DNA from 2 places in the Clavibacter michiganensis genome. Region 1 is predicted to be linked to the other one. Evidence: predicted binding sites of a transcription regulator. Region 1 holds the regulator's gene; the other holds the start of a gene.

The links. The regulator HspR, encoded in region 1, represses chaperone genes until heat shock. The targets are predictions, from matches to a motif close to AAGTTGAGTCNNNNNGACTCAACTT.
Region 2: the regulator HspR is predicted to act here: its motif matches at 3,521-3,545, upstream of K0V08_RS06300 (Hsp20/alpha crystallin family protein).

Annotation. Positions count from the first base shown of each region.
Region 1 is NZ_CP080437.1:2,503,563-2,512,575, reverse strand. It holds gene K0V08_RS11840 (flavin reductase family protein) at 1-502, shown strand, start outside; gene K0V08_RS11835 (hypothetical protein) at 689-967, shown strand; gene K0V08_RS11830 (LacI family DNA-binding transcriptional regulator) at 1,089-2,117, shown strand; gene K0V08_RS11825 (2'-5' RNA ligase family protein) at 2,282-3,010, shown strand; gene K0V08_RS11820 (BLUF domain-containing protein) at 3,427-3,846, shown strand; gene K0V08_RS11815 (hypothetical protein) at 3,927-4,565, shown strand; gene K0V08_RS11810 (helix-turn-helix domain-containing protein) at 4,565-4,801, shown strand; gene K0V08_RS11805 (YdeI/OmpD-associated family protein) at 4,833-5,192, opposite strand; gene K0V08_RS11800 (class I SAM-dependent methyltransferase) at 5,325-6,548, opposite strand; gene K0V08_RS11795 (heat shock protein transcriptional repressor HspR) at 6,545-7,000, opposite strand; gene K0V08_RS11790 (DnaJ C-terminal domain-containing protein) at 7,020-8,033, opposite strand; gene K0V08_RS11785 (nucleotide exchange factor GrpE) at 8,154-8,807, opposite strand; gene dnaK (molecular chaperone DnaK) at 8,804-9,013, opposite strand, start outside.
Region 2 is NZ_CP080437.1:1,350,582-1,359,594, forward strand. It holds gene K0V08_RS06280 (NmrA family NAD(P)-binding protein) at 1-810, opposite strand, end outside; partial or broken gene K0V08_RS06285 (CoA transferase) at 849-2,237, opposite strand; gene K0V08_RS06290 (SDR family oxidoreductase) at 2,270-2,962, opposite strand; gene K0V08_RS06295 (hypothetical protein) at 3,097-3,447, shown strand; gene K0V08_RS06300 (Hsp20/alpha crystallin family protein) at 3,583-4,041, shown strand; gene K0V08_RS06305 (GNAT family N-acetyltransferase) at 4,153-6,669, opposite strand; gene K0V08_RS06310 (lysine N(6)-hydroxylase/L-ornithine N(5)-oxygenase family protein) at 6,666-8,036, opposite strand; gene K0V08_RS06315 (pyridoxal phosphate-dependent decarboxylase family protein) at 8,033-9,013, opposite strand, start outside.

The DNA.
Region 1 (9,013 bases):
GCTCGGCAGCACCGCCGTCCTCGGCATGGGCAGCCGATCCCAGACCGCCGCCAACCTGCGCGACACCGGCGAGGTCGTGATCAACCTGCCCTCCGCGGACCAGGTCGACGCGGTGGACCGCCTCGCGCTCACGACCGGACGCGACCCCGTGCCCGCCGACAAGGCCGCCGTCGGCTACCGGCACGTCGCCGACCGATTCGCCCACGCCGGGCTGACGCCGCACGCATCCGAGACCGTGGCGCCGCCCCGCGCCCTCGAGTGCCCTGTGGCGCTGGAGGGGCGGGTCATCGCGGCGCATCCCCTCGAGGAGGGCGGCGCGGCGACGTACGAGGTGAGGGTCACGCGGGTGCACGTGCACCGGGCGGTCCTCGGGGAGCGGACGGACCGGATCGACCCCGACCGCTGGCGCCCGCTGATCATGGTCTTCCAGCGCTTCTACGGGCTGACCGCTGAGGTGCACCCGTCGCGCCTCGCCACCATCGACGAGGAGTGGTACCGCTGACGTGCCCCGTGCGGCGGCATGTGCAGGAGCCGCGACGGCGGATCCGCGCGGCCCGTAGCCTCGTGCCCCTCCCGTCCGAGCCGCAGCCCGAGGTCCCATGCCGCACGCCCCGCACCCGCGCACGCCGCCCGGCGTCGGCACATCGCACCGCGGCCGCCCCTGCCGCATCGCCCGGGGAGGCCGCGCGTGCTGAGCAGCCCCGACCGCGACGACGACCTCCTGCAGGAGCGGCTGCGCGCGCTGCATGACGTCTGGCCGGGGGATCCCGCCGACGACGACCCGCTCCGCGCGACCCGCCGCGCGACGGCCGCAGCGGATGCCGACCGGACCACCGCGGGGCGGCCGCCCGGCCTCCTCCGCCTGGCCGGGCGCGCGGTCCTCCGCCGCCTCGGATCCAGCGCATCCGGCCTCCCGCTCCCGCCCCGGCTGCCGCCCGACGAGGACCCGCCGCCCGCGCGCCCCTGACCCTCCCCCGCACGGCGCCCGAGCATCGCTACCGTGGACACGTGCCCTCCGCCGCCCGCCGCCCCGCGCCGAACCCGCGCTCCGCAGCCGCCCCCGGATCCTCCGCCCCGCGGATCCGCGCATGAGCCGCCCCGGCGCCGCCCCCACCATCCACGACGTCGCCGCGCGAGCGGGCGTCTCCAAGTCCGTCGTCTCGCGCGCCCTCTCCGGCGCCCCGGGAGTCGCCCCCGCCACGCAGCAGACGGTCCGCGACGCCGCGGCCGCGCTCGGCTACGTCGCCAACGCCCACGCGCGCGGGATGTCGGCGCACCGCACCCACACGCTGGGCGTCCTCGTGCGCGACGCGTCCACGCCCTTCTACGGGCACCTGCTCACGGCGCTGCAGCAGCGGGCGTCGGAGCGCGGGTACCGGGTCGTCACGGCGACGGGCTTCGGCGCGTTCGACGTGGTGGAGGAGCGCAAGGCCCTCGAGACGCTCGTCTCGCTGCAGGTCGAGGGGCTCATCGTGTGCAGCGGCGCGCTCCCCGTCGCGGACATCCTGCCGTCAGCGCGCCGGATCCCCACGGTCGTCGCGGGCCGCCCCGAGGTGGACGCGTCGCTCAGCAGCGTCTACTGCGACGAGACGGCGGGCGGCCGCGGGCTCGCCGACCACGTGGCGTCCCTCGGCCACCGCCGCGTCGCAGTGCTCACGCTCCCGCCCGCCATCTCCCTCACGATGTCCGCCCGCACCCGCGCGATGCTCGACCGACTCCGCGAGCTCGGCCTCGACGCCGTGCACGTGCGCGGGGAGGAGCACCGGGGCGGGCACATCGAGGGGGCGGACGGCATCGCGCAGGCGATCGTCGACGCGGGCGGCGTCACCGCGATCATGGCCCCGAGCGACGGGTGGGCCCTCGCGATCCTCGACGGCCTGTGCCGCCGCGGCATCACCGCCCCCGACGGCGTCTCCATCACCGGCTACGACGGCCTGCCGCCCTTCACGAGCGCGCTCCTCGACTTCACGACCTGGCGCCAGCCGATCCCCGTCATCGGCGCCCTCGCCGTCGACGCCGTGGTCGACCGCATCGACGGCACCGTCACGGGCACGTGCCACACCGCGGTCGACGGCGCGCTGATCCCGGGCCGCACGGCCGCACGCCTCCGCGCCTGACGCACGCCGCGCGGTCGCCGCGCGGGCACCGTCCCCGCGCCCGCGCACCGCGCGTCCACCCGCCGTTCACCCCGCGGCCGCGCTCGCCGATCCGCGATGTGGAACCATCGTCGTCGCCACGTAGGGAACGTTCCCTGCGCTCGATCGACGCCTGGAGGATCCCCATGGACCACGACGACCCCACCGCATACGCGCTCGCCGCCCCCGACACCGCGCCCGCGTCGGCGAGCCGGGTCGAGATGCGTCCGTCGCTGCTCCCCCGCGACGACAGCGACCCCTACCGCTACGGGATCTTCCTCCGCCCCGACGCGCGCACCTGCCGGGCCGTGACCGTCGTCACCGACCAGATCCGCGCGCAGTACGGCCTCGTGTCCGCCGGCGCCTTCCCCCCGCACGCGACGCTCATCGGGAGCCAGCCGTTCGGGCACGACGAGCCGCGGGTGATCGAGGCGGTCACCGAGCTCCTCGCCGACCGTCCCGCGTTCCCCGTGCACAACGCGGGCGTCCGCGAGCACGGCTTCGGCTTCGTCTACGACGTGGACGGCCTGCCGGACGGCAGCCAGAACGCCGAGCTGCTCGCGCTCGCGGCGGACATCGACCGCGTCGCGGCACCGTTCCGCCGACCCATGGACTCCCCCGAGCACCACTCGTTCGACCCCGCGCGCTTCCGGGCGCACCTCTCGCTCGCCTCGCACGACCTCCTCGTCCGCCCCGACCTGCACGACGAGGTCGGCGCCTTCATCCGCGAGCTCGACGAGCCCGTGCCGACGGGCTTCGTCGGCGACACGGTCGTCATGTACCGCACCGCCAGCCCGGACTGGTCCGGCCGCTGGTGGACGACCCTCACGTGGGAGCACGTGCGCACGTGGACGCTCGGGGGCGCCGCCCTCTGATCGCCGATCGGCGGGTTCCCGGGCCTCTCACCCTCGTCTCACCCTCGGATCACCCGCTATTCGTGCACGACTTGTCCTCCAAAGAGAGGACAGGCGACGTAGAGTCCTCTTCAGCACAGCGGATTCCCCCCGATGCCGCCGTGCGAATGGATACCCGAGGAGCGCCCGCCGCGTCCCCCCGCCGAGCGGGGCAGCTCATCAGATCCCTCCGCGAACCGACCCGAACGGACGCGGCAGCAGCAGGAGCCCGGCGCGCGCCGTACCCGTGGACGCGCCGGGCTCTTGTCATCGGTCCGGCCGGCCGGACCCCGGTGGGTCACCGGCCCCGCGATGTCCGCCCCGCGCCGCGCGCGCATCGGGTGCACGGTGCACGCCCGCGACGCGCGAGGATGGGATCACAGCACCAGGGGGGCACCATGCGGACGACCGTCTACACGAGCACGGCCACACGGCAGATGAGCGACGACGACCTGGCCGAGCTCCTCGGCCAGTGCATCCACAACAACGAGCAGACCGGCCTCACCGGCCTGCTGCTGCACCGCGACGGCAAGTTCATGCAGGTGCTCGAGGGCCCGCACGACGCCGTGGAGTCGGTGTTCGCGACCATCGAGGCCGATGCGCGCCACACCGACGTGCGGCTGCTGCTCGACGAGGAGATCCCCGCACGCCAGTTCCCCGCCTGGTCGATGGGCTTCCGCACGGTCGACGACGCGACCCTCCGCCAGCTCCGCGGCTACGACGACTTCCTCGACCGCCCGGCGTCCGCCGCCGCGCGTCCCGACGCGCCGTCCCGTGCCCGCTGGCTGCTGGAGTGGTTCCGCACGCACCCGGCGTGATCCCCGCGGGCCTCGACACCGGGCCCGAGCGCGTGCCACCATATCGACATTCGTTGTAACGATGATCGATGGGACGCACCATGGCACGCACACCCCTCGCCGGCACCGGGTCGGCCGCGCGCGTCACGCGCGGCGTCCTGTGGACGGCCCTCGCGATCGCCGTGCTCGTGCTGCTGGCGGTGGCCGTTGCGGCCGTCGTGAGCGCGGTCGAGACCGTGCGGACCGGGGTGGTGCACACGTCGCTCGAGATGCGCGGATCCTTGCCGACCGAGGCCGACGCCGGCCCCGCCGACCTCCGATCGGGCGCGTACCGCACCGCTGAGGTCGCGGTGGGCGAGCTGTCCGGCGGCATCGTCGCGCTGCACGTCGTCCGCATCGCGCTCGACGCCTCCGTCGGCATGGCGCTCGCGGGCACCGTCGCGATCCTCGCCCGCCGGCTGCTCCGGCCGGATCCGCTCGCCCGCCGCCTGAGCCTCGTGGTCACGCTCGCGGGCGGCACCGTGATGATCGCGGCTCTGCTGTCGCTCGCCGCGCGCACGGGCGTGGCCTGGATGGTCGGCGACGCGCTCAACGACCCCGCCGAGGGGCTCGACGGCTTCTGGCCCGTCGTCGCGGAGGTAGACGCGTCGACCATCGCGCTCGGCTTCGCCCTGATGATCGTGGGCCTCGTGGTCGAGCACGGCGAGACCCTGCAGCGCGACACCCGCGGCCTGGTCTGATGGGCGCCGACGACGACGGCCCCACCGGCGTCCACTGCCGCCTCGACGAGCTGCTCGCGGCCCGCGGCATGACGCTCACGCGGCTGAGCGCGATCGTGGGCGTGAGCCAGGTGAACCTCTCCGTGCTGAAGAACGACCGGGCCCGGGCGATCCGCTACTCGACCCTCGTCGCGGTCTGCCGCGCGCTGGAGTGCGAGATCGGCGAGCTGCTGGTGCTGGATCCGCCGACGTCATGACGAGCGCGGCGCGGACGCCGGCCGGGCGGGGTCAGCCGCGCAACGCGGCGAGCGCCTTCTCGACGCGGCGCGCGCGGGTCTCGGCGGTCTTCGCCTCGGCGATCGGATCCACGACGGCGCGCTGCCGGCTCGACGAGAGCGCGCGGAACGCCGCAGCCAGGGCGGGCTCCGCGGCGAGGGCGGCGGCGACCTCGTCCGGGATCACGGCCTCGCGCGGCTGCTCGTCGAGCTCGATGGTCACCTCGACGTCGTCGTCGGCAGCGACGCCCGACGCGGCGCGATGCGCGGCGCTCAGCGGGATGAGGTGCTGGCCGCCCATCGCGCCGACGCTCGTGCGGTACGTGTAGCCCGCGACGGTGACGACGACCGCGGGGCGCTTCCCGGCGCCCAGCTCGTCGAGGGCCTCCGGGGCACCGGGAGGCCGGTCGCGCTGACGCGGGCCTGCAGGACGCGGGTGCGGAAGGTGGGCATGGCGGCTCCTCGGCGAGCGGGCGCGGGCCGGGCGGCCGCGGTGGACCCGAGGCTAGGCCCGCCGGTCGGGCGTCGTCGAGACGGCGACCGTGAACTTCGCGTTCCGACCCGCCTCGCGCGTGGGGCCCACGATGCGGGTCAGCTGCGGCCGGTAGCCGAGCGGGCTGTTGTAGACGGTCCAGAGCTGGCCGCCGGGGCGGAGCATGCGCGCGGCGGCGGCGAACAGGCGCGGCGCGAGGCCCGCGTGGACGGTGGCGCCCGTGTGGAAGGGCGGGTTCAGGAGCACGAGGTCGGCGGATCCGTCGGGCACGGTGGATCCCGCGTCGTCGCGCACCACGGTCACCCGGTCCGCGACCCCGTTCGCGGCGACGGTCGCGCGCGCCGAGTCGACGGCCGCCCACGACTGGTCGGTCGCGATCACGCGCAGGTCCGGCCGGGCGAGCGCGACGGCCGACGCGAGGACGCCCGTGCCGCAGCCGAGGTCGACCGCGACGCGGGCGTGGGCGGGCAGGTCGGCGAGGAAGGAGAGGAGGAAGCGCGTGCCGATGTCGACGCGGGCACCCGCGAAGGCGGCGCCGTGCGCGCGCACCTCGAGGCCGAGGTCGGGGTGGGACGCGCGGCGGGGGTAGGCGTCGCCGTCGTCGACGGTCGCGGTCAGCGGCTGTCGCGCGACGACGATCCGCGACTTCTGCCGGGCGAGCGTGGCGTGCACCTCGCCGAAGCGGCGGCGGAGCACGTCGGTCATCGCGGGGGTCATGTGCTTCACGCGTCCGCCGGCGAGCACCGTCACGTCGTCGGCGGCCGCCCGCGCGAGCACGCCGGCCCACTCGTCGAGCGCGTCGAGGCTGCGGGGCAGACGCGCGACGACGACGCGGGCACCGGCAGCTAGGGCGTCGTCCAGCCCGTGGTGGGCGATCTCCGCGGTCTCGCCGATCAGCTCCGCGTTGAGGCGGAGCGCGGTCTCGGAGGCGAGGGCGTCCTGGTGGACGCGGATGCGGATGGGATCCGGCGCCCCCGCTCGACGCAGCGCGGCGGCGGCGCCGAGCGCGAGGGCGCCGTACTGGTCGCCGACCACGACGAGCTCCTCGGGCCGGACGGGATGCCCGGCAGCGGAGGCCGCGTCGAGCAGCGCCACGAGCTCGTCGAGGAGCAGCCGGTCGGCCGCGTCCACGGCGAAGAGGTTCTCGGCCTCGACGTCGGGCCGACGGCGGAGCGCGCCGAGGTCGAGCAGGTCGTCGGCGGCGGATGCGGGTGCGGGTGCGGGTGCGTCGCTCACCGCGCGTCGCGCCCGGAGCCGTCGCGCTCGTCGCGGGGCATGGCGAGCGCCGCCCGGTACAGCACGACCTCGGTCGGCCGCGACGGCCGCACGCCCGCGCGCAGCGACACCACGTCGCCGTCGCCGCGGGCCGCGAACACCCGGCGGCCGGGCCGCGACAGCAGCTCGTCGGCGAGCGCCGACTCCAGCTGCCGCACGCGACCGCGGAGCTCCGTCACCTGGTTCTCGAGCTCGAGGATCCGCGCGATGCCCTCCAGGCTCACGCCCTCCGCGCCGAGCCGGGCGACCTCCCGCAGCTGCACGATGTCGCGCATCGAGTAGCGGCGGGAGCGCCCGGCCGTGCGGGTGGGCGACACGAGGCCGAGGCGGTCGTACTGCCGGAGCGTCTGCGGGTGCATGCCCGACAGCTCGGCCGCCACGGAGATCACGAAGACGGGGGCGTCCTCGTCCATCGTGTCGCGGGGATCCACGTCAGCTCCTGGCCCGCTCGATGAGCTCCCGGCGCGGGTCCTCGCCGGGTCCCGAGCTGGCGAACGCGTCGAGCGCCACGCGCTGGGCGTCGGTGAGGCGGGACGGGACCGCGACCTCGATGCGCGCGAGCAGGTCGCCCGTGCCCTTCGGGGTCGTGACGCCGCGGCCCTTGACGCGCAGCACCTTGCCGCTGGACGTGCCGGGCGCGACCTTCAGCCGCACCGGGTCGCCGCCGAGCGTGGGCACCTCGATGGTCGCGCCGAGCGCGGCCTCGGGGAACGTGACGGGCACGTTGACCCGGAGGTTCAGCCCGTCGCGCTCGAACACGGGGTGCGGTCGCACGTGCACGGTGAGGATGATGTCGCCCGACGCGCCGCCGTCGCCCGATGGCTCGCCCTTGCCGGCGAGGCGGATCTTCTGCCCGTCGGAGACGCCGGCCGGCACGCGCACCGTGAGGGGGCGGCCGTCGGAGTCCTGCAGGCGCACGACGTCGCCCTGCACCGCGGTGAGGAAGTCGATCGTGGTGGTCGCCGTGACGTCGCGCCCCTTGGTGGGTGCGCCGTAGCCGCGGTAGCCGCCGGTCGACTGGCCGAAGCCGCCGTTGCCGAACATGCCGCCGAGGATGTCCTCGAACCCGCCCTGGCTGTACTGCGGCTGGCCGGATCCGAACCCGGCCGTCCGCCGCCCGCGGCCGCCGGCCTGCTGGCCGAACATGCCGCCGAACACGTCCTCGAACCCGCCGCCCGGCGCGCCGGCACCGGGCGCGCTGAAGCGCGCGCCGGATCCCATCGCGCGGATCTGGTCGTACTCCTTGCGCTGCTCCTTGTCGGCGAGCACGGCGTGCGCCTCGCTGATCTCCTTGAAGCGCGCCTCGGCCGACGGATCCGGGTTGCTGTCCGGGTGGTACTGCCGCGCGAGCTTGCGGTAGGCCTTCTTGAGGTCGGCCTCCGAGACGTCCTTGGACACTCCGAGGACCTTGTAGAAGTCCTTGTCGAACCAGTCCTGGCTGGCCATCAGACGCCTCCCTTCTTCTTCGTCTCGTGGTGGGGGCCGCACGACCCGGTCCGGGCGCCCGCGCGTGCGGACGCCCGGACCGGGGTGGGTGCAGCCGGATCGATGCTGCGGTTGATGGCGCTACTCCGGCTTGTCGACGACGACCTTCGCGGCCCGCAGCAGCGTCTCGCCGATGTAGTAGCCACTCTCGACGACGTCCGCCACGGTGTCCACCTGGACCTCGGGGTTCGGCTTCTGGAAGATCGCCTCGTGCACCTGCGGGTCGAAGGCGTCGCCGACGGCGCCCACCTTGACCAGCCCGATGCGCTCCACGTTCGTCCGCAGCTTGGCGACGATCGCGGTGAGCGGTCCGCCCTCCGCCAGGTCGCCGTGCTTCTCGGCCCGGTCGAGGTCGTCGAGCACCGGGAGGATGCCCTTGACCACGTCGCCGACCGCGCGCTGGCGCTCGATCTCGCGGTTGGCCTCGGTGCGCTTGCGGTAGTTGGCGTACTCCGCGGTGACGCGCTTCAGGTCCGCGAGGTGCTCGGAGTCGCCCTCGACGGGCTCCGCCCGGGTCTGCTCGATGAGGTCCTGGAGCTCCTCGTCCATGGGGTCGGTCGTCTCGACGTCGGGGCCCTCGGCCTCGACGAACGCGCCGTCCTCGCCCGGGACGGAGGCCTGGTCGGCTGCCTGGTGCGCCGTGGCGTCGGGTCCGTCCGAGGACGGGGGGACCGACTGCTCGGCTCCCTCGTCCTCGGGCCCGCGGCCCTCGCCGTTCGCGGTGTCCTCGGTCATCGGTCGGTCTTCTTGTCCTCGTCGTCCTCGTCCACGACCTCGGCGTCGACGATGTCCTCGTCGTCCTTCTTCGCCTCGGACGCGCCCTCGGGGGTCTCGCCCGCGGCCTGCTCCTGCTGGCCCTGCGCGTAGATGGCCTCGCCGAGCTTGGTCTGGCTGGCGGACAGCTTGTCGAAGGCGGTCTTGACCGCGTCCTCGTCGTCGCC
Region 2 (9,013 bases), 1.2 Mb from region 1:
CCAGGCGGGGAACGTCTCCTGCTCGTCGCGCCCGACCCGGCGCATCGCCCTGGCCGCCGTGGAGAGGACCCCCGTGCTGCCCGCCCACTGCAGCGCGAACGGCGTGCCCGTGATCTCCGTCATGGTGCGCGCGAGGTCGCGCGCGGTGACCCGGTCCCCCGCCACCTCGACCGCGCGCGGCGCGTCGTCGTCGAGCGCGACGATCGCCGTCACGCGGGCCGTGTCGTCCTTGGTCGTGAAGTCGAGCACCTGGTCGGCCGACGACCAGTAGAGGACGCGGCGCCGGTCGAACAGGACGATGGGCGCCTGCCCGGTGAGCATGTCGGCGAAGGCGCCGTTGAGCACCGACGTGGCCCGGATGGGCGCCGCGTCGAGGTCGGCCGCGAACTCGCGGCGCAGCTCGAAGTTGCGGTTGCTGCCGGGCGTGACCCGGCGGTAGTCGGAGGAGTAGTCCGAGGGGATGAAGCGCGGCACGCCGGCCGCGACCGCCGCCGTCAGGAGCGCGCGCTGCGCCCCCACGATCACGGCGCGGGCACCGCTCACGGCGGAGACGACGACGCGCGCGCCGGCGACCGCGCGGATCAGCGCGGCCCGGTCGGTGTACGCGGCCTCGACGATCTCCACGCGCGGGTCGTCGCGCCACGCCTCGGCCGCCGCGGTGCTGCCGGGCCGGGTGAGGACGCGGACGCGCGCACCGGCCGCGAGCAGCTCGCGGACGATGCGGCGGCCGAGGTCGCCTGTGGCGCCGGCGACGACGACGGGGCCGGATGCGGATGCGGATGCGGATGATGCGGGCAAGGGGGTCTCCATTCCGGACGACGGCACCGCGGGGCCCGAGGCGCCGGGGATCAGACCCACGTCGGTGCGTCTCCCCCGAGCATGGCCGCGATCCGGGTCGGGGAGAGCGACGCGGGGCCGACACGCAGGGGCGACGCCGTCATGCGCGCGTCGCCGAGCGGGGTGGTCACGAGCCGCGGGGGCTTGTCCTCCGCGTCCCCGATCCCGTCCACGTCGCCCTGCCCCGCCGAGCGCGGCAGCGCCAGCAGCGTGTGCGCCGTGCGGGCGAGCGAGAGCCGCCACGAGGATCCGCGCCCGGTGCCTGCCCGCCGCGCCAGCCCGGCGACGGCGGACGCCGCCGCGAGGTACCCCGTGCTCCAGTCGAGCGCCTGCACGGGCAGCGGGACGGGCCGGGCGGAGCCCGCCGCGACCATGCCCGCGTGCGCGATCCCGGACGCGCTCTGCACGATCGAGTCGAAGCCGCGGAGTCACGCCCAGGGACCCGACCAGCCGTACGCGTCGACGGCCACGTCCTTGAGGCCCGGGCGGATCCGCTCCCTCTCCTCACGCGGGAACCCGAGCGCGTCGAGGGCGCCGGGACGGTAGCCGTGCACGAGCACGTCGGCGTCCGCCATGAGCTCCGTGAGGCGCGCGCGACCATCCGGGGTGCGGGCGTCGAGGCGCGCGGTCCGCTTGCCGGCCATCACGAGCGGCAGCACGGCGGGCTCGTCCCAGGCAGGCGGATCCACGCGCAGCACGTCCGCGCCGAGCGCCGCGAGCGCCTGCGTGCAGGCGGGGCCCGCGATGACGCGCGTGAGGTCGAGCACGCGGATCCCCGCGAGCGGCGCCTCCGCGCTCGGCCGCCAGCCGGAGGACCCGACGACCGCGCCGCCGTCCTGGCGCGCGATGAGCGGCTCGGCGGCGACAGCCCGGCCGGCGTCCGTCGCGGCCCACTCCCCCGCGCTCCGCAGGGCAGCGGCCACCCCGCCCGCCGCGACGACCGCGTCCTCGAGGGCCAGCGCATCCCACCCGGCGATCGCCCGGGTCAGCGCCGCGACGTCGGCGTCGGGCGCGCAGCCCGTCACGGACAGCAGCGCGGCACGGTGCCGGGGCGCGTTGGCGTGGGTGCGGATCCACGAGCCGTCACGGGTCGGCAACGGGCCGGAGAGCGGATCCCACGGCGAGGGCAGCGCCCACCCCGTCGGTTCCACGTGCTGCCCGCACCACGCCTCGGCGCGCCCGCGGTGGACGACGACCTCGCGGGGACCGGCCAGGTCGGTGGCCTCGACGAGCGCGGCCACCGCGCCGCCGAGCAGGCCGAGCGCGTTCACGGCGAGGTCCGTGACGGGCAGCGCGGAGCGGAGGGCGCCGCGGCCCCCGACGCGCGTCCGGGCGGTCGCACCGAGGAGGGCGGCCGCGGCCGCGAGCCCGGAGGCGTCGTCGTGTCCCGGGCTCGTCATGCCCGCACGCTACGCCGGCGGGCGGGCGCGGATCAGCCCCCGAACGGCCGCAGCGACACCGACTCGAGCGTGCCGTCGCGGGTCTGGTCGACGACCAGGCGCACGGCGCGCGCGACGGACGCGGGCTCGAGGTAGCGCGCCTCGTCGTACTCGCCGCCCTCCTTGGCGCGGAGCTCGCGCTGCATGTCGGTGGCGACGCGGCCCGGGTGGACGCTCGAGACGCGCACGCCGTGCGGGCGCTCCTCCTCGCGGAGGGCGTCGCCGAGCGCGCGGAGGGCGAACTTGGATCCCGCGTAGACGCCACCGGTGGGGTTCGCCGTGAAGCCGGATCCGGAGTTGACGAGGACGACCTGCCCCTTCGCCGCCCGGAGCGCGGGCAGGAGGACCCGCGTCACCTCGGCGACCGCGAAGACGTTGACCTCGAAGACCCGCCGCCACTCGTCGACGGGCGTCCCCGCCACCGCGTCGCCGCCGATCACGCCGGCGGAGTGCACGAGCACGTCCAGGCGGTCGAGCTCGGGGACGAGGTCGGCGAGGCCGCCCGCGGCGAGGTCGGCGGCCCAGCCGACGGCGTCCGGAAGGGACGCGGCGAGCGCGTCGACGGCGTCGCGGTCCCGGCCGTGCACGATCACGCGGTGGGTGCGGCCGAGGTCCTCCGCGACGGCGCGGCCGATCCCGCGGGTGGCTCCCGTGACGAGGGCGACGGGGCGGGTGGTGTCGGTCATGGATCCTCCTGGGTCGCGGTCCTCCAGGCTACCGACGGCATCCGGCCACCCGCCCGGCGCGCTCCGGGCATGACGTAGCGTGAAGGGACGGCGGCCGCGAGGCGCGCCGGCCCGCCGCCCGAGAGGATCCGCCCGTGCACGCCCGCTTCCCCGCCAGCCTCGAGGTGCTGCGCCAGGAGGCCCGCGACGAGCTGGACGCCGTGATCGAGCACCGCTGCCGGAACGGCGACGACCCGTGGGAGGTGATCCCGCAGCTGCCCACCGTCGACGAGCACGTGGTGGCGACCCTCCGGCAGGACGCCCTCGAGGCCGACGGGATGGCCGAGGAGCTGCGGCGCGTCCGCGATCCGTCGACAGCGCCCGGCGTCGTCGCGCGCTTCGAGTACCGGCTGCTGAGGGGCATCGCGCTGGAGCACCCGGACCTCTCGCGCGCGGTCTGGACGCTCATCGGGCGCATGGAGCGCGACCTCCGTCGACGCTCCTGAAGAGGTGGTGAGAGCGGTATTCGCCTTCGGCGAACGGCTTGGCACTCCCCTGCGTCGAGTGCTAATCTCGCCGTGGTTGAGCCGAGGGGGCTCAACCCCGGAGATCATCACCGCAGATCATCAGAGGAGTCGACCATGAACATGACCTTCGATCCGTTCCGCGAGCTGGACCGCGCCATGGGCGCGCTGGCCGAGACCCGGCAGGCGAACCGTCCGATGCCCATCGACCTGCACCGCGAGGGCGACACCTACGTGCTGGCCGCCGACCTCCCGGGCATCGACCCGGGCTCGGTCGACATCGACGTGGACGGCCAGCTGCTCACCATCCGCGCCGAGCGCACGCTCGCCGGCGACCAGAACGTCCGCTGGCTCACGCGCGAGCGCGTCGCCGGCACGTTCCTCCGCCAGCTGACGCTCGGCCAGGGCATCGACACCGAGCGCATCTCGGCGCACTACGCCAACGGCGTGCTGAGCGTCACCATCCCGGTGAGCGAGCGGGCGAAGCCGCGCAAGATCGCGGTCACGTCCGACGAGCCGCAGGGCCAGGAGGGCCGCACGCTGACGGTCGAGCAGGGCGCGCACGCCGCGAGCTGATCCGGCCGGGCGGCGCTCCGGCGCCGCGCACGACGAGGAGCCGTCGTCCGCACGAAGCGGGCGGCGGCTCCTCGCGTGTCCGGCCCGGGACGCGGGTCGGTGCCGTCGACCTCAGCCGATGCGCGGCCGCAGCCCCGCGTGGATCGCGAGCGGGTTCCGCAGCGACCCGTGGATCTGCATCACCGGCGCCTGCAGGTCGACCATGCGCCGGTTGTCGCGCAGCTGCAGCCGGTTGAGGCACGAGCGGTCGAACGACGGCGCGAAGAGGTCGAAGCGGGCGAAGCGCTCGGCGAGCTCGGGGTGCGCGCGCTCGTGGTCGGCGAGCGCCTCCGCGGCCACGCGCCACAGGCCCTCGGGGCCGAGGTCGTCGCGGTCCTCGAGGAGCGCCGCGGCGAAGCGGAGGAACCCGTCCATCACGTCGGTGAAGACCGTGAGGGTGCGCTCCTCCTCGGGGATCTCCATCCGGATCCGGCGCACGTCCTCCGGCAGCTCGCGCTCCATGTCGAACAGGGCGACCTCCTCGGCGATGTCCTTCATCAGCACGCGGACGACGACGTGGTCGCGCAGCACGAGGATCACGTTCTCGCCATGAGGCATGAACGCGAGGTCGTGCGCGATCAGCGCGTGCGCGAGCGGCACGAGGCACGCGTCGAGCCAGCGGCGGAGCCACGCGGCCGCGCCGATCCCGGACGCGTCGATCAGCGCGCCGAGCACCGTGTCGCCGTGCGCGTCGACGTGCAGCAGGCTCGTCATGCTCATCAGCCGCTCACCCTCCGCGAGGCCGGGCACGGGCGACTCCCGCCAGAGCGCCGACAGCATCTTGCCGTGGGAGTGGCCGGGCGGCAGCGCGGACTCGACACGCTCGTCGCGCACGCCGACCGCGGCGACCTCGCGGAGGACCCCGAAGCCGAGCCGATCGAACTCCGCGTCGCCCGTGACGAGCGCGTGCACCCAGTCGTTGATCGCCGGGGTGACCGCCATGTACGCCGGCGAGAGGCCGCGTGTGAAGCCCATGTTGAGGATCGACAGCGACGTCTTCACGTAGCAGCGCTCCGGGGTGGTGCGGTTGGCCCAGGTGCGGATGGACTGCTGCGCGCCGTACTCGTCGTCACCCGTGCCGAGCAGCAGGATGTCGCGCCGGGCGACGAGGCCCGCGAAGGTCACCGTGACGACGTTCTCCCACTGCCACGGGTGCACCGGCACCAGAACGCGCTCCGCGGGGTCGATGCCGAGCGACTCCATGCGCGCGCGGAAGCGGGCGCGGGCGGACGCGCCGAGCTCCGCGTCGAGGAACGCCTCGCGGTCGAGGCCCTCGATCGCCGTGAAGCGCGCGAGGCGCTCATGCACGGCGAGCCAGAGGATCCGCACGTCGGCACCGGCCTCGGGGGCGTACCGGTCGTGGTCGTCGAGGTCGAAGCCGATGCGCCCGTTGGTCGCGACGAAGCAGGGGTGGCCCTCGTCCATCGTCGACTCCACCTCCGCGTAGGACGCCGTGAGCAGGCCTCGCGCGTCGGGCACGTCGCGGAGGCGCGAGAAGGAGGCGGCCGACAGCGTGCTCTGGATCTCGTCCAGGTAGACGGGCAGCACCTCGTCGGTGATGCCGAGGCGGTCGCGGAGATCGAGCACGAGGTCGGTCGCGTCGAGCTCGACGGGCTGGCCGTCGACCGTCCGGCGGATGCTCGCCTCGTCGACGTCCCAGTGGTCGAGCTCGAGGACCCGGGCCCGGTACGCGTACGCGCTCCGGCCGTCGGCGCTCGCGACGCGGTAGTCGGCCCAGTCGCGCGGGTCGTGCGGGCGGCGGGGCGCGCCGGCGGGGAGCTCGGGATCCACGCGCTCGGGCGCGATGAGCAGCTCGTGCGCGAACTCGGCGAGCGCCTTGCGCACGAGGTGGCGGGTGGCGGCGGCCCACACGTCGGGGCGGAGGTGCGCGGCAGGGTGGACGCGGGGATCCGGCTCGGCGGTCCTCGACGCGGCAGCCGGCCGGGCCTCGGGGTGGGTCTCGCGCGTGCGGTCGTGGGTGAGGGTCATGGCGTGTCCGTCCGTGGGGGTGGCATACAGGAGGGCGTCGTCGCGCGTGACGACGCTGAGGAGCGCGTGCTTCGCGCCGAGGTCGACGACCCGGAGCGGCCGGAAGCCGACGAGCTCGTTGAGCCGCTGGATCCGCGTGTTGCGGACGTCCGGCTCGACGACGAGGCGCTCCACGGCCGGGTCCCGGAGGAGGTGCGCGACGACGTGCCGCATGACCGCGGTCGTGAACCCGGGCAGCGGGTCGCCCGCCGGCGGGGCGACGAGCAGGTGCATGCCGCGGTCGCCGGGGCGCGGATCCAGGTGCGCGCCGATGGGGTCGTCGGCCGGGTCGTACGCCTCGACGAGGAACGCGGGGGCGCCGGCGTGCAGGCCGATCCAGGCCTCGCGCCCGGGATCCGCCGCGATCGCCGCGTACTCCGCGCTCACGTCGTCGAGGGTCGCGTGCTCCATCTGCCAGAAGCGGGCGCGCGGCGCCGTGACCCACGCGTGCACGAGCGCGGCGTCGGCGTCCGGGTCGAGCGGGCGCATCGCGAGCGGGTAGCCGCGCTCGGCCGCGGAGCGGGCCACGGCGGGCGCGGGCGCGGTGACGGGCGCGCTCACGCGAGCACCCCCGATCCCGCCGAGGGCAAGTCGTCCGGCAGGCCGAACTCCTGGAACGCGATCCGCTCCTCCACCGCGTAGTCCTCGCGGCCCGTGATGGCGCGCAGGATCCGCGAGTTGCGGTGCGCGGTCATGCCGAGGTCGGGCGCGACGAAGCCGTGCGTGTGCACCTCCGCGTTCTGCACGAAGAGCGTGCCGGCGCCGTCGACCGTGTGCTCGCGCGCCACGTCGAGGCGGCCCCGCGCGTCGCGGTGCACGCGGTCGCCGAGGCCGTCGAGGATCCGCGGGGCCCGTGCGTCGTATCCGCTCGCCATGATCACCGCGCCCGTGGGCCAGTCGCGCTCGGCGCCCGTCTCGGCGTGCCGCAGCCCGAGGACCGCGCCGCCGTCGGGCGTCGCGCGCGACGACACGACCTCCGCGTTGGTCAGCAGCCGGGTCGGCACGCCGGATCCCGCGTCGCCGCCCGCCGCGAGCCGCCCCTCCGCCCGCAGCGCGTCGAACGCGAGCCGCTTCCGGTAGAGCGTCTGGAAGATCTCGTCGATGAGCTCCGAGTCGATGCCCTTGTAGAGGTTCCGCTGCTCGCGCAGCAGCACGTCGCGCGCGTCGGCGGGCAGGCCGAAGAAGTGGTCGCTGTACTCGGGGCTCGTCATCTCGAGCGTCAGGCGCGTGTATTCGAGCGGGAAGAACCGCGGCGAGCGCGTGATCCAGTCGAGCCGGTACCCGCGGGAGTCCACGTCCTCGAGGAGGTCGCGGTAGATCTCGGCGGCGCTCTGCCCGCTGCCGACCACCGTGATGGCGTCCCGCTCCTGCAGCGCGGCCTTGGCGCCGAGGTAGCCGGAGCTGTGCACGACGCCCGGCAGGTCGCGCACGGCCTCGGGCAGCCAGGGCGGGGTGCCCACGCCGACCACGAGGCTCCGGCCGCGGTGCACGTGCGCGGCGCCCGCGGCGTCGACCGACTCGACGACGTACGCACCCTCGGCCTCGTCGAACGCGACCGACCGCACGTCGCGGTCGAGCTCGATCCCCCGCGCGCGCTCGGCCGCCCAGCGGCAGTACGCGACGTACTCGCTGCGCAGCACGAAGAAGTCCTCGCGGATGTAGAAGGAGTACAGCCGCCCGGTGTCCTTGAGGTAGGCGAGGAACGAGAAGCGCGAGGTCGGATCCGCGAGCGTCACGAGGTCGGCGAGGAACGGCGTCTGCAGGTGCGCGGTCGGCAGCATCATGCCGGGGTGCCAGTCGAAGCGCGGCTTCCTCTCGAGCACGATGAGGTCGAGGTCGAGCGGGTCCGCGAGGCAGGCGAGTCCGAGGTTCGCGGGGCCGAGGCCGATCGCGACGACGTCGTGGACGCGGTCGGCGGCGGCGCTCATCGGCCGGCCTCCGCGACGGCGACGACGGCCGCGGCGGGCGCGCCGGGTGCCGCGTCGCCCAGCCCGGCGTCGAGCGCATCCCCCGCCGCCACCACCATCCCCAGGATCTCCGCGATGTGCGCGTCCGTCGTCGCCGGGTTCAGCAGCGTGAGCTTCAGGTGCGCGCGGCCGCCCACTCGCGTCGCGGCGACCATCGCCCGACCGGAGTCCTGGATCGCTTGCCGGATGCCGCGGTTGACGGCGTCCGAGCGCGTCCCCGCGTCGGGCCCCGCGGATCCGTCCCGCTCCCCCGCAGGCACGTACCGGAACACGAGCGCGCTGATCTCGGGCCGCACCACCACCTCGAGCGCCGGATCCCGCCGGAGCGCGGACCACGTGCGGTCGGCGAGCGCGATGACGTCGTCGAGCATCCGCCCCACGCCGTCGGCGCCCACCGTCCGCAGCGTGAGCCAGAGCTTGAGCGCGTCGAAGCGCCGCGTGGTCTGCAGCGACTTGTCGACCTGGTTCGGGATCTCCTCGTGCGCGCGATCCGCCGGGTTCAGGTAGTCGGCGTGCAGCGTCGCGTGCCGGAGCGTGCGGCCGTCGCGCACGAGGAGCGCGCTGGAGCTCACGGGCTGGAAGAAGGTCTTGTGGTAGTCGACCGTCACGGAGTCGGCACGCTCGATGCCGTCGAGCAGGTGCCGGTGCCGGAGCGACGTCAGGAGCCCGCCGCCATACGCGGCGTCGACGTGCAGCCAGATCCCCTCGCGTCGGCAGACGTTGCCGATCGCGGGCAGCGGGTCGACGCTGCCGAAGTCGGTGGTGCCGGCGGTCGCGACCACGGCGACGGGGACGAGCCCGGCCGCGTAGCAGCGCGCGAGCTCCTGCTCGAGGGCGTCGACGCGCATCCGCTTGGCGTCGTCGCTCGGCACGCGGATGACCGCGTCGGGGGCGAGGCCCAGGATCCGGGCGCTCTTCTCCACGCTGAAGTGGCCGAC